One region of the Rhizobium sp. LjRoot98 genome, then DNA from elsewhere that is predicted to be linked to it. Evidence: riboswitches for the same ligand, from Rfam matches in the RefSeq annotation. Region 1 holds a riboswitch; the other holds the start of a gene.
The links. Region 1 has a riboswitch for S-adenosylmethionine ahead of ACSQ3J_RS06090 (O-succinylhomoserine sulfhydrylase). Riboswitches for the same ligand answer to the same signal wherever they lie in the genome.

Region 1 (6,349 bases):
AAGAGAGCGTCGTAGCGCAACTTGTCCAGGCGCTCGACCAGCTCGACTGGCCACGCTCGCGCCTCGACATAAAGCTGATCTGCGAGGAGGACGATATCGCAACCATCGCCGCGCTCAGGGCTTTGCGGCTGGCGCGCGAATACGAGATCGTTCTGGTACCTGTCCACATGCCCCGCACCAAGCCGAAGGCCTTGGCCTATGCGCTTCCCGGCGTTCGCGGCACCTATGTGACCGTCTATGATGCCGAAGACCGGCCGCATCCCGGCCAGTTGCGCGAGGCTCATGCGGCCTTTACGGCGGCACCGCCGCAGGTCATTTGCCTGCAGGCGCCGCTGATCATCACCAATGCGCGGCAATCCTGGTGGAGCGCGTTGTTTGCCCTGGAATATGCCGGACTGTTTCGTGGTCTTTTGCCGATGCTGTCCCTGACCGGCCTGCCCTTGCCGCTTGGCGGAACGTCCAATCATTTTCGCACAATGGAGCTGAAACAGGTCGGCGGTTGGGACCCTTACAACATGACAGAGGATGCCGATCTGGGGCTGCGGCTGTACCGGCTTGGCTATCGCTCGCGCGTCATCTTCAAGCCGACGCTTGAAGAAGCGCCGGTCTCGCGGTCCGTCTGGCTTGGCCAACGCACCCGCTGGTTCAAGGGTTGGCTGCAAACATGGCTGGTGTTGATGCGCAAACCCGGGCAACTGGCGGGTGAGATGGGGTGGCCCGCCTTCATCGTCTTCCAGATCCTGATTGCCGGCCTGCTGCTCTCCGCACTCAGTCATCCCATCATTGTCGGCTTCCTCGCCTATCTGACATGGTTGATATTGGACGATAGGCCCTCCTCGGAAAGCTGGCTGACTTTCTGGCTGTTTACCTGTGATATCATCAATATCTTCGGCAGTTACGCGGTCTTCATCTCACTCGGCCGGAACCGGATGACAGGCCGTGAGAAGCGCGCAGTAGGCTGGCGCTGGATTTTCGTGCCTATCTACTGGCTGGCCATGTCCCTGGCGGCGTGGAAAGCCCTGCTGGAGTTGCGAACCAACCCGTTTTCCTGGAACAAGACACCGCACGTCCCCGTCAGCGGGCACGGCGAGTGTTGACGCTGCTCACTGTTTGGAAGGCGAGCAGGCCGTATGCTTGAAGGGCGTAGAGATTAAGCGCAGCACCACTTGAGAAACAAAGTGGAGCGGGTAGCGGGAATCGAACCCGCACGATCAGCTTGGGAAGCTGACAAGCTACCACTACATCATACCCGCCTTGCGCTGGAGGTTTCCACCAAGCACGGCTGCCTGTCAAGGCGGCAGCCGGTTTTGCGGGCGTCTATTTACTCCGAGCGGAAATGCTTGGAGAGTTTCAGGCCCTGCGCCTGGTAGTTGGAACCAAGTCCGAGACCGTAAAGACCTTCGGGACGCTCCATCATATGTTCATAGACCAGACGGCCGACGATCTGGCCGTGTTCGAGGATGAACGGAACTTCATGGCTGCGGACTTCGAGCACGGCGCGGCTGCCCTTGCCACCCGCCGAGACATGGCCAAAGCCCGGATCGAAGAAACCGGCATAGTGGACGCGGAATTCGCCGACCAGCGGATCGAACGGGGTCATTTCAGCGGCGTAAAGCGGCGGGACGTGCACGGCTTCGCGCGAGACAAGGATATAGAACTCGTCGGGATCGAGGATCAGTTCGTCGCGGCCGCGGCTGTAGAGCGGCTCCCAGAAATCAAAGATGCCGTGCTCGGCCTTCTTGTCGACATCGACAACGGCCGTGTGGTGCTTGCCACGGTAGCCGATCAAGCCGTCGGCGCCGGTGCCTTTCAGATCGATCGACAGCGCGATGCCGGCGCCTGAGACGTTCGGCTTGTCGCTGGCAACGAGGACGTCGCTTTCATGCAGCGCCAGGACTTCCGTTTCGGTGAGCAGCGCATGGCCGACGCGAAAACGGATCTGCGACAGGCGCGAGCCGCGCCGGACGATGACCGGGAACGTCCGCGGGCTGATTTCGAGATAGAGTGGGCCGGAATAGCCGGCCGGGATCTTGTCGAACTCCTGAGCCCGGTCGGTAATGACGCGGGTGAAGATATCGAGGCGGCCGGTCGAACTCTTCGGATTGGCCGAGGCCGACATATCCGGCGACAGGTCGAGGCTTTCCATCAGTGGCACGATGTAGACGCAGCCGGTTTCCAGAACCGCACCTTCGGTAAGGTCAATAACGTGCAGTTTCAGCCGGTCGAGCTTGTCGGCTACCAGATGGCTGGGGCCGGGCATGAAGCTGGCACGGACCCGGAAGGCCTTCGAACCGAGGCGCAGATCGAGGCTGGCCGGCTGGATCTGGTCGGCATCGAGCTTCGCCTCGCTTTTCAACCGCCCCGCATCAAACAGCGCAGCAATGGCGCGATCAGCTAGAATGCCTGTGGCCCTGGTCATTTCCATCGTCCTCTTTGCCGCTACCGGCACGTCATAACTCAAATTGTCCCTGTGACATATCTTGTTGTTCACGGGAATTGACGCAAGCGCGCCTTATCAGTAAATACGAACTTATCCCGTGGTGATTTGGCCGGTCGGCTTGCAGCCACGTTAAACAAATAGCTAAAAAGGCCGGGTTTGAAACCGGCTTGCTTTTTCGCGGCCGGTTTTTTTTGTGTTGAAAGAGACGATCGATGAGCAAAAATTGGCGCCCCGCGACCCAGCTCGTTCACGGCGGCACGACCCGTTCAAACCATGGTGAAACCTCCGAAGCCATCTTCATGACGCAGGGCTTCGTCTACGAAACTTCCGAAGCCGCAGAAGCGCGCTTCAAGGGCGAGACGGACGGCTTCATCTATGCCCGTTACGGCAGCCCGACCAACGATATGTTCGAACAACGCATGTGCGCGCTGGAAGGTGCCGAGGATGCGCGCGCTACCGCGTCCGGCATGGCCGCTGTTTCGGCTGCGATCCTTTGCCAGCTGAAGGCCGGCGATCATATCGTTGCAGCCCGCGCCCTGTTCGGCTCCTGCCGCTGGGTAGTGGAAACGCTGGCGCCGAAATACGGCATCGAATTCACCCTGATCGACGGCCGTTTCCTTGAAAACTGGGAAAAGGCCGTCAGGCCGAACACCAAGGTGTTCTTCCTCGAAAGCCCGACCAATCCGACACTGGAAGTGGTCGATATTGCCGGAGTCGCCAAGATCGCCAATCAGATCGGCGCCAAGGTCATCGTCGACAACGTTTTTGCAACCCCGCTCCTGCAAAAGCCGCTGGAACTGGGCGCCCATATCGTCGTCTACTCCGCCACCAAGCATATCGACGGTCAGGGCCGTTGCCTCGGCGGCGTGATCCTTTCCGACAAGGAATGGATCAGCGAACACCTGCAGGATTATTTCCGCCACACAGGGCCTGCTCTGTCGCCGTTCAATGCCTGGACGCTGTTGAAGGGCATCGAAACCCTGCCGTTGCGTGTGCGCCAGCAGAGCGAGAATGCCGCGCGTCTCGCCGACTTCCTCGCCGAACAGAAGCAGGTCGCCAAGGTGATCTACCCCGGCCGCAAGGACCATCCGCAGGCCGATATCATCGCCCGGCAGATGAAGGGTGGCTCGACACTGGTCTGCTTCGAGCTGAAGGGCGGCAAGGAAGCTGCCTTTGCGCTGCAGAACGCGCTGGATGTCGTGCTGATCTCCAACAATCTCGGCGATAGCAAGAGCCTGATCACCCATCCGGCGACGACGACGCACAAGAACCTTTCGGACGAAGCCCGCGCCGAACTCGGCATTTCGCCCGGCACCGTGCGCTTCTCGGCCGGGATCGAGGACAGTGAGGATTTGATCGAGGATTTTGCCCGCGCGCTGAAGTCGGTCCAGGCCTGATTATTGAATTTTGTGAAACGCCCTTATCTCCGGATGCGGGCGTTTTTCTATGCCTGGCTCTCTCTTTTGAAACTCGCTCTGGCCAGCATGGTGCGCGACAGCGCCGTATAGAAACAGACGAGCGCGAAGATCACCGCGATCTCGGAAAACCATTGCGGGAACAGGCAGAAAGCCAGGAAGACAGCGATCGTTTCGGTCGCCTCGGCAAGTCCCGTGGTGAAATAGAGCGACTTGGCACCGCGCACCTCCGTCGAGAGACCGCGCCTTTCGGCCATGATCGAAAAAGCAAGGAAGCTGGCGCCGTTGACATAGAAAGACAGCAGCAGCAGCCCGCCGGCAATGCCATTCTCATAGGGATCGGCAAGGATGAAGGCGAACGGGATGAGACCGTAGAAGGCGAAATCGAGCACGATATCGAGAAAGCCGCCGAAATCGGTTTTTTGGGTCGATCGCGCGACGGCACCGTCGAGGCCGTCACAAATCCGGCTGATCCCGATCAGAATGAAAGCCCAGACGTAAGAATCCAGGACGATAGCGACCGCAGCCGCGAGACCGATCAGAAAGCCGGTGACGGTGACGGTGTTCGCCGTGATACCATGACCAGCCAAAGCGCTGCCAGCCCGCTCCAGCCAAGGGTCAATCCACCGCCTCACATGACCGTCGAGCATGCCGTACCCTATCCTTACAGTTTACCCTATGCGTTATTCTTGACGAAACCATCTTGCTGTAGAATATCGCCTATGGACTTGAAAAGGGTTTGCATATGTACCGCGCGCTGACACGCGACATCGAGGTGACCGTCGAGCCTTATTATCTGGAGGAGCAGTCCGATCCGGATGACAGCCGCTATGTCTGGGGTTACCGGATTCTGATCTCGAACCTGTCTGACGAAACGGTCCGGCTGATGACGCGCTATTGGCATATCACCGATGAAAACGGCCAGGTGGACGAGGTCAACGGACCCGGCGTCATCGGCGAGCAGCCGGTTCTGAACCCCGGCGATACCTACGAGTACTCGTCCGGCTGCCCGCTCGATACACCATCCGGCGTCATGTTCGGCCACTATTCGATGGAAAACACACACGGGGAGTCGTTCACTGTCGACATCCCCGCTTTCTCGCTGGATTCGCCCGGCCAGAACCGGACCTTGAATTAGAGCCGCAGTGTTTTTACTGCGGCTTCACTTCCGTCGCTTCAAACCGGTAGGTCGTCGAGCAGAACTCGCAGGTGACCGATACCAGCCCATCTTCTGCCGCGTGATCGATATCGTCCTGGCTGAGGCTTGCCAGAACATCCCGCAGTTTTTCACGCGAGCAGCTGCATTTGTCATAGACCGCTTGCGGCGGATAGACCTTGACGCCGCGCTCGTGGAACAGCCGGTAGAGCAGACGCTCGGTACCCACGGTCGGATCGGTCAGTTCGTCGGCATCGATGGTCTGGACCATGACGCTGGCTTCATCCCACAAATCATCGACCGCAAGAGCGCCGTTGCCGTCATCGCCGTCGCCACCGTGTAGATCCGCCTGACGCATACGATCCGGCGCCTCCGGCAGGAACTGCGCGACCATGCCACCAGCCCGCCAGCGATGGCGCGGCTTGCCGTTTTCATCACGGTCGAGCAATTCGGCAACGCCAAGGCGCACCTTGGTCGGGATCTGCTCCGACTGGCGGAAATAGACGCCGGCAATTTCCTCCAGCGAGGCTCCGTCGAGCGGTACGATGCCCTGATAGCGCTGCATATGCGCACCCTGATCGATCGTGAACGCCAGAACCCCCTCGCCCAGCAGATGCTGAGGCTGGGTCAGGCCGTTCTCTTCAGCAATCTTCAGAGCCTCTTCATCGTAGCGGGCATAGGCGCGCACCCGGTCCGGCGTCGCGAAATCGGCGACAACCAGATCGACTGGACCATTGCTCTTGGTCTGGATGATCAGCTTGCCTTCGAACTTCAGCGACGTGCCGAGCAGAACCGTCAAAACGACGGTCTCAGCGACGAGACGGGCGACCGGCAGCGGATAATCATGGCGCTCGAGGATCGCGTCCAGCATCGGGCCGAGCTGGACAGCACGGCCGCGCACATCAAGGCCCTCCACCTGAAACGGCACGACATGATCGTCACCGGCGTAATCGAACTGGCCAAGGCCCACGTTTGCTTCCGTCATCGCTCTAACTCCTAGCCTTCGAACGTCTGCCCGCCGTGAAGGCCGGGACGCTGTTCGATGCTTCTATTGATCCTGGGCAGGCCGGTTTTGTCCAGATCGCTCCTGAAATAACGGCCGTCGCTCTGCCGCCTCCAATCAGGACGGCGGCGCGGATGGATGGTTGCTTATGAATACGAACGACCGGCGAAGGCGGACACGCCACCTGCCGGTCATCAGCTTGATGCATAGATCGTGTGCCGCTGCCCGGTTTTCAATATGCCGGGCCAGACCGCTAGAGCGCGCCAAGGCACCAGGCAAGGACGGATTTTTGCGCGTGCAGGCGGTTCTCGGCTTCATCGAACACCACCGACTGC
Region 2 (6,349 bases), on a different contig from region 1:
CCGGCGGCAAACTGCGTCATTTCGTTGAACGCGGCAACCGAAAAGTCATACAATTAACGACGGTAGCCGCCTCAGGCTCGCATCACCTTCCTGCAGAGACAGGCCGATCCGTTTCAGAACGTCTTCTGGTAGATGATGAAGGGTGTCTTGTCTGCGATGCGGTCATAGAGCTTGCGGGCATTGGCGTTGAAGTCCTGGGTCATCCAGTACACTTCTTCGGCCTTTTCCGCGTTTGCCCGGGCATAGACGGCCTCGATCAGCGCCCGGCCGATCCCCTGTCCGCGAACCTCAGGATCGGCGAACAGGTCCTGCAGGTAACAGATTGAGTTCTTTTGCCAGCAGGAGCGATGAAAGAGGTAATGCGCAAGGCCGACCGGCCTGCCATCGAGAACCGCAAGAAAACCCGCATATTCATGTGCCGCGCCGCTCAAGAGGCGCGAGAAGGTCAGCGCGTAGATATCGTCCGGCAGGGTGGTTTCGTAAAAGGCGAGATAGGCCTTCCATAGGCGGCGCCAGTCCTGCTCGTCGCCGGATTCAATGGGGCGGATGGTGAGGGTTGCGGTCAGCGTCTGTCCTTCCCGATATCGGCGAGATCATAGGATGTCGTCTGATAGATATCGTTGATCCAGTTGCCGAACAACAGGTGTGCGTGGCTGCGCCAACGGTTTTGCGGCGTCAGCGTCGGATCGTTATGCGGGAAATGGTTGTGCGGCATCTTGATCGGCACGCCGGCATCGACATCGCGGAAATATTCGTCCGACAGCGAGGTCGAATCATATTCGACATGGTTGAAGACATAGAGCCGGTTGCCCGCCTTCTCATGCACGAAGCAGACGCCCATTTCATCGGATTCCATCAGGATTTCCAGCTCGGGCCTTTTCTCGATATCGGCACGGCGCACCTCGGTCCAGCGCGATACCGGAATCTGGAAATCATCCGAGAAGCCGCTGAGATAGGGCGAGGACGGGTTGAGATTGTGATGGCGGTAGACGCCGAATGCCTTTTCCTTCAGCGCGTATTTCGGCACGCCATGGAAATGGTAGATCGCCGCCATCGCCCCCCAGCAGATGTTCAGCGTCGAATGGACATTGGTATGGGTCCAGTCGAGGATCTGCTGCATCTCGTTCCAATAGGTGACGTCTTCGTAATCAAGCGTTTCGACCGGCGCGCCGGTGATGATCAGGCCATCGAACGTGCGATGCTTCACCTCGTCCCACGTTTCGTAGAAGGCGAGCAGATGCTCTTCCGGGGTGTTCTTGGCCTTGTGGCCGCCGAGACGGATCAGCGAGAACTCGACCTGCAGCGGCGAGGCGCCGACAAGGCGCGCCATCTGCACTTCAGTCTTGATCTTGTTCGGCATCAGATTGAGCAGGCCGATCTGCAGCGGCCGGATATCCTGGCGGACCGCCATGGTTTCGGTCATGACCCGCACGCCCTCTTTGACGAGGGTTTCATAGGCAGGCAGCGTATCGGGAATCTTGATCGGCATGGGCAACACTCGGTTCAACGAACAGACCGGCACAAAAAAACCGGCAACGATAGGAATCGCTCCCGGCCCCGCTTGCTTGCGCTCGCACGGCCCTTTAGCGACTTATTTAACGTGGCTGCAAGCCGGCCGGCCAAATCACCACGAATTCCTAGATAGCGCCTGTTGGCGTGCGAATCAATATGCGGCGCCCCGCCGATGAGTGGCGCACCGCGGTGATGGTCGCCGTTCGGTTGTCATCACGCCGATGTGTTCGAGCCGCTGAAACCTCGCGGCGCCCCCGCCCGTACTCCTCTGATGACTTCAGGAGGATGTGCGATGCCCAGTCTTGCCTATCAGATCAGCCCGGCCGATTTCCGCCAGCGGCGCCTGTTGCAGGCGAGCATTGCCATCCTGGCGATGCTGCCGGTGTTTGCCGGGCTGGCGGGCGTGGTGATGGGGCCGTCGTTTCTTACCGAAACAAAACCCCCGGTGGATCTGAGCAGCCATGTCCGGTTCCTGTCCGGATTGTTCCTTGCCTTTGGTCTCGCCTGGTACAGCTGCATTCCGGCGATCGAGACGAAGGCGGAGCGGATTCGGCTTCTGGCCATTCTCACCTTCAGCGGTGGGCTGGCGCGGCTGTATTCGCTGATTGCCGATGGCGTACCCTCGGCGGGGCATGTGCTCGGGCTTGGCATGGAGCTCGTCGTCGTGCCCTGCCTGGTCATCTGGCATGGCCGGGTGGCGGCGCTGAGCCAAAGCCGGAGTTGAGCGAGGTCGCGCGGCAGTCGGCGTCTTCTTCCCACTCTGTAACGGGGAGAGGCGATTGCCGCAGACGGCGGGTGGGACGGTCCTTGGGCTTGGCTGGGAGGACCGTCTCACCCTTTTGGAGGGAGTAAGAGTTTGCCGCGCTGCTGTTCCTTGCAGCCGTCTTTCTTGCGGCATTGCATCCCCGTCGGAAGGGCTTAGGAAGTTGGGCACAAACAATGTCCCATGGTTTGCGTCCACGCGCGAAAAATTCGCCGTGGGTTTTCAAAGAGCAGGCCGGCCGGGGCGCTGAAAGCTGCCTCGTAAAGTAGTAACAGGTGACACCTCTCAGCGCCCCGTTCGATGTTTTTTGCCGCGCTTCTCAGGTTCTTCTGCGCTTTCCTCTCTGACAGGAAAGCCTCCAATGCCCCAGCCCGGCCGCTTATCCGCCAAGCCTTTCAATCCGGCGAGGTCTGGCCCTGGACCGTCCAAGAACGGTGTGACCACCCGGCACGCCCGGTTCATTTGCGAACCGGAGGAGAACCACCTTTCACGCAGCCCCGGGGATTTGACGCGCGTTTCGCCAAACCATCCGGGCACCGGCCCCATCTCGCCGGCAACGCAAACCGGTGTATCCGTGATGGGACGGCAAGAAGTATCGCACGGGTTTAAAGGGCGGGGATTTGCGGGGATGAATTTTTTCTTGGAAGAGTGCGACCGGGCCGAAGCGGCCATAACGGATGCATTTCCAAAAGACTGTTGGCTCCTTCATTTAAGCCATTGGAGAGCAGTTCAGGCGGGCGAAAGCAGACCTTTGGTCATGGACAGATAATGACAGGTTCGCGGCACAACCGGTTTCGCATCCGACGAATTCCAGCTACGCCACCGCCTCGTGCTCCTTGCGAGCTGCCTCCCACACTTCCTTGGCCGCATCAAGGTTCATCCAGGCAATACCGAAGCCAACAATCAGGTCCGGCCATGGCGAGCGCCACAGCAGAAGCGTCACTGCCCCGGCAGCGATGATCGCGACGTTGGCAATGGCATCGTTCCGCGCGGAGAGAAACGCCGCTCTAGTCAGCGATCCGCTCGCATTCCGATAGGCTGCAAGGAGGAAGGCACAAGAGAGATTGACCACCAGTGCGCCGAGCCCTGTCAGGCCGAGGGCGAGCGGCTCGGGGGGAACTGGAACCTCGAACTTCTGCCAGGCGGTCCAGAGGAACGCGATGGCCGGAGCAAGCAGAATGAGCGACATCGCCATTCCGGCACGGGCTCGGTTCCTCGCTGACCATGCAATTGCGACGAAGATCAAGAGATTGACGGACGCGTCCTCGAAGAAATCCGCGCTGTCCGCCAGAAGCGACGCAGACCCGATCCGGAGCGCGACAGCAAACTCGACCCCGAAGTAAGCCAGGTTCGCCAGCGCGACGATCAGGACGACCCGTCGAATCCCGTTATCCATGGACTGTTACCCTTTCTGGTTCGGTCATATCTTGTTTGAATGCGCAGCGCGGGTTGGGTGACGGACAGTTCCTGCAGTCTTCCCATCGGAAATACTTTCCACTTAACGCCGTTACCCCCGGTCTTGCCATGACCTTCTCGACTTCTTGAAAGCAGCCAGTCCACTTCAGCATGCCGCGTCCGGAAAATGCCCTCATTGGAGTCGTAGCTATTCCATATTGCAATGCGAGAAAACTTCGGTAGAACACATCCACTCACCACGGACCCGGTGTAATTCCGGGTGGCTCTTCTGGCCGCCGATCCGCCAGACCACGCAAAACCTGCATGCCAATTCAACCGACCGCCCGATAGCGCGGTTCGCCATGCTTTGCGAGAACTCATCAAATGCAATTTTCTTCGATTCGTCGGGATTGGTCTGCCAATCCTATGCGCGAAATGCTCGCCGGAGCAGTTGCGACATTCGCGCTGATTCCCGAGGTTATCGCATTTTCCTTCGTCGCGGGTGTCGATCCCCAGGTCGGCCTGTTCGCCTCCTTCATAATCGGCATCGTCATTGCCTTCACAGGTGGCCGTCCGGCGATGATATCCGCCGCCGCGGGTTCGGTCGCCCTCGTCGCGGCACCGCTGGTTCATGCCCATGGGCTTGCTTACCTCTTCGCCGCCGGGCTGCTGGCCGGACTGTTCCAAATCGTTTTCGGCCTTCTGCGTCTCGGAGTGTTAATGCGCTTCGTTTCGAAATCTGTACGCACAGGTTTCGTCAATGCCCTTGCAATCCTGATTTTCGCAGCCCAACTGCCCCATATCATCGGGGGAGACTGGCTTTCCTATGGCATGCTGGCGGCCGGACTGGCTGTCATCTACCTTGCACCCCGGATAACCAATGCCATCCCATCGCCGCTGATTTGCATTCTGGTCCTGACGGCGGCATCGATCTCCTTTCAGCTGCCGGTCATGACAATTGCCGACCTTGGCAAACTTCCCGATTCCCTTCCGGGCTTTGGCTGGCCCGCGGTTCCGATGACATTGGAAACCCTGACGATCATCGCCGGACCGGCGCTTGCCATTGCCATGGTTGGCCTGCTGGAATCGATGATGACGGCAAGTGTTGTCGACGATCTCACCGGTACGCCAAGCCCGAAGAACAGGGAGTGTACCGGCCTTGGCATCGCCAACATGGCCGCGAGCCTATTCGGCGGAATAGCCGGCTGCGGCATGATCGGCCAGACCGTCAGCAATGTGAAATATGGTGGACGAGGCAGATTATCCACGCTCTTTGCTGGTGCGTTCCTGCTGGTTTTGATGGTCCTGTTGAAGCCGTGGGTTTCTCAAGTTCCCGTCGCTGCACTGGTTGCTATCATGGTGATGGTGTCTATCGATACGTTCGATTGGTCTTCGTTGAAGACGCTGGTTGTTCACCCGAAGATGTCCAGTGCCGTCATGGTGGCGACGGTTCTCGTTACGGTGTTCAGCTCAAACCTTGCGCTCGGCGTCACGGTTGGCGTTCTTCTGAGCGGCGTGTTCTTCACCTTCAAGGTTGCTCGTCTGCTGCGGGTCGAAACGGAGATCGATGCTGCCGCAGTTCACATGATGTACCGCGTGTCCGGACAAGTGTTCTTTGCCTCGGCCGATATTTTCATCGAGGCATTCGACATCGAGGAAGCACACGGCATGGCCGTGACGATAGATGTTTCGCAAGCTCATTTCTGGGATATCACAGCAGTTGCAGCACTGGAAAAGGTGGTGGAGCGGTTTAAAGCCCATGGCACAACCCCCGTTGTTTTGGGGGTGAATGATGCAAGTGCTACTCTGATTGGCAGTCTCGACAGCACCCCGAGACTTAAAGAAATCTGAAATCAACCCAGTTGAATGAGGCCTATGGCAGCGGAATCTTGCCATAGGCCGTTTGAGAAGGCTGCTATCGGGCCGATGGCGCACATCGTTACACCGCAGTGATATGGCAGCTTTCGTCTTTCCCCGCTAACGACGCAAAGCAATCATTCTGCGGCTCGGTGCCGCGTGCCCTACCCCTCGATCTCCTCCCTTAACATCTCCAGCTCCAGCCATTCCTCTTCCATCTTCGTGATCGAGGTTCGTAGCTTTTCGAGCTCTGCAGCCAGCGCCGAAAACCGCGTGGGGTTCTTGGAAAACAAATTCGGGTCGGCCATTTCCTTTTCGTGTTTGGCGATCTGGGCTTCGGCCTTTTCCATTTCCTTCGGCAGGTTTTCCAGCGCGAATTTCTGTTTGAAGGAGAGTTTGCCCTTGCCGGTCTTGGGGGCGGAGGACGAGCCGTCGTTGCTGGCGGATTTGGCTTTTTCGGCTTTTTCCGTGCGCTTCTTTTCGTCGGCAGCACCCTTGCGCTGGGCCATCATGTCGGAATAGCCGCCGGCATATTCGATCCAGCGTCCATCCGGCGCATCCGGATTGGCGGGCGCGATGGTCGAAGTGACGGTGCGGTCGAGGAAGTCACGGTCGTGGCTGACGAGGATGACGGTGCCGGAAAAGCCTGCGACGATTTCCTGCAGCAGGTCGAGCGTTTCGATATCGAGATCGTTGGTCGGTTCGTCGAGGATCAAGAGGTTGGTCGGGCGCGACAGGATGCGGGCGAGCATCAGCCGGGCGCGTTCGCCGCCCGACAGGTTCTTGATCGGGGTGCGCGCCTGTTCGGGCTGGAACAGGAAT

Region 2: another riboswitch for S-adenosylmethionine. It lies ahead of metA (homoserine O-acetyltransferase MetA); the one in region 1 lies ahead of ACSQ3J_RS06090 (O-succinylhomoserine sulfhydrylase).

Annotation. Positions count from the first base shown of each region.
Region 1 covers NZ_CAXUPW020000001.1:1,233,707-1,240,055, forward strand. The annotation lists gene ACSQ3J_RS06075 (glycosyltransferase family 2 protein) at 1-1,097, shown strand, start outside; tRNA gene ACSQ3J_RS06080 (tRNA-Gly) at 1,180-1,253, opposite strand; gene ACSQ3J_RS06085 (2'-deoxycytidine 5'-triphosphate deaminase) at 1,322-2,419, opposite strand; SAM riboswitch at 2,528-2,606, shown strand; gene ACSQ3J_RS06090 (O-succinylhomoserine sulfhydrylase) at 2,653-3,837, shown strand; gene ACSQ3J_RS06095 (CDP-alcohol phosphatidyltransferase family protein) at 3,885-4,505, opposite strand; gene apaG (Co2+/Mg2+ efflux protein ApaG) at 4,601-4,993, shown strand; gene ACSQ3J_RS06105 (Hsp33 family molecular chaperone) at 5,007-5,996, opposite strand; gene argF (ornithine carbamoyltransferase) at 6,268-6,349, opposite strand, start outside.
Region 2 covers NZ_CAXUPW020000003.1:362,724-369,072, forward strand. The annotation lists gene ACSQ3J_RS13625 (N-acetyltransferase family protein) at 114-566, opposite strand; gene metA (homoserine O-acetyltransferase MetA) at 563-1,489, opposite strand; SAM riboswitch at 1,564-1,641, opposite strand; gene ACSQ3J_RS13635 (DUF4345 domain-containing protein) at 1,805-2,236, shown strand; gene ACSQ3J_RS13640 (cation transporter) at 3,090-3,671, opposite strand; sul1 at 3,929-3,984, shown strand; gene ACSQ3J_RS13645 (SulP family inorganic anion transporter) at 4,055-5,521, shown strand; gene ACSQ3J_RS13650 (ABC-F family ATP-binding cassette domain-containing protein) at 5,692-6,349, opposite strand, start outside.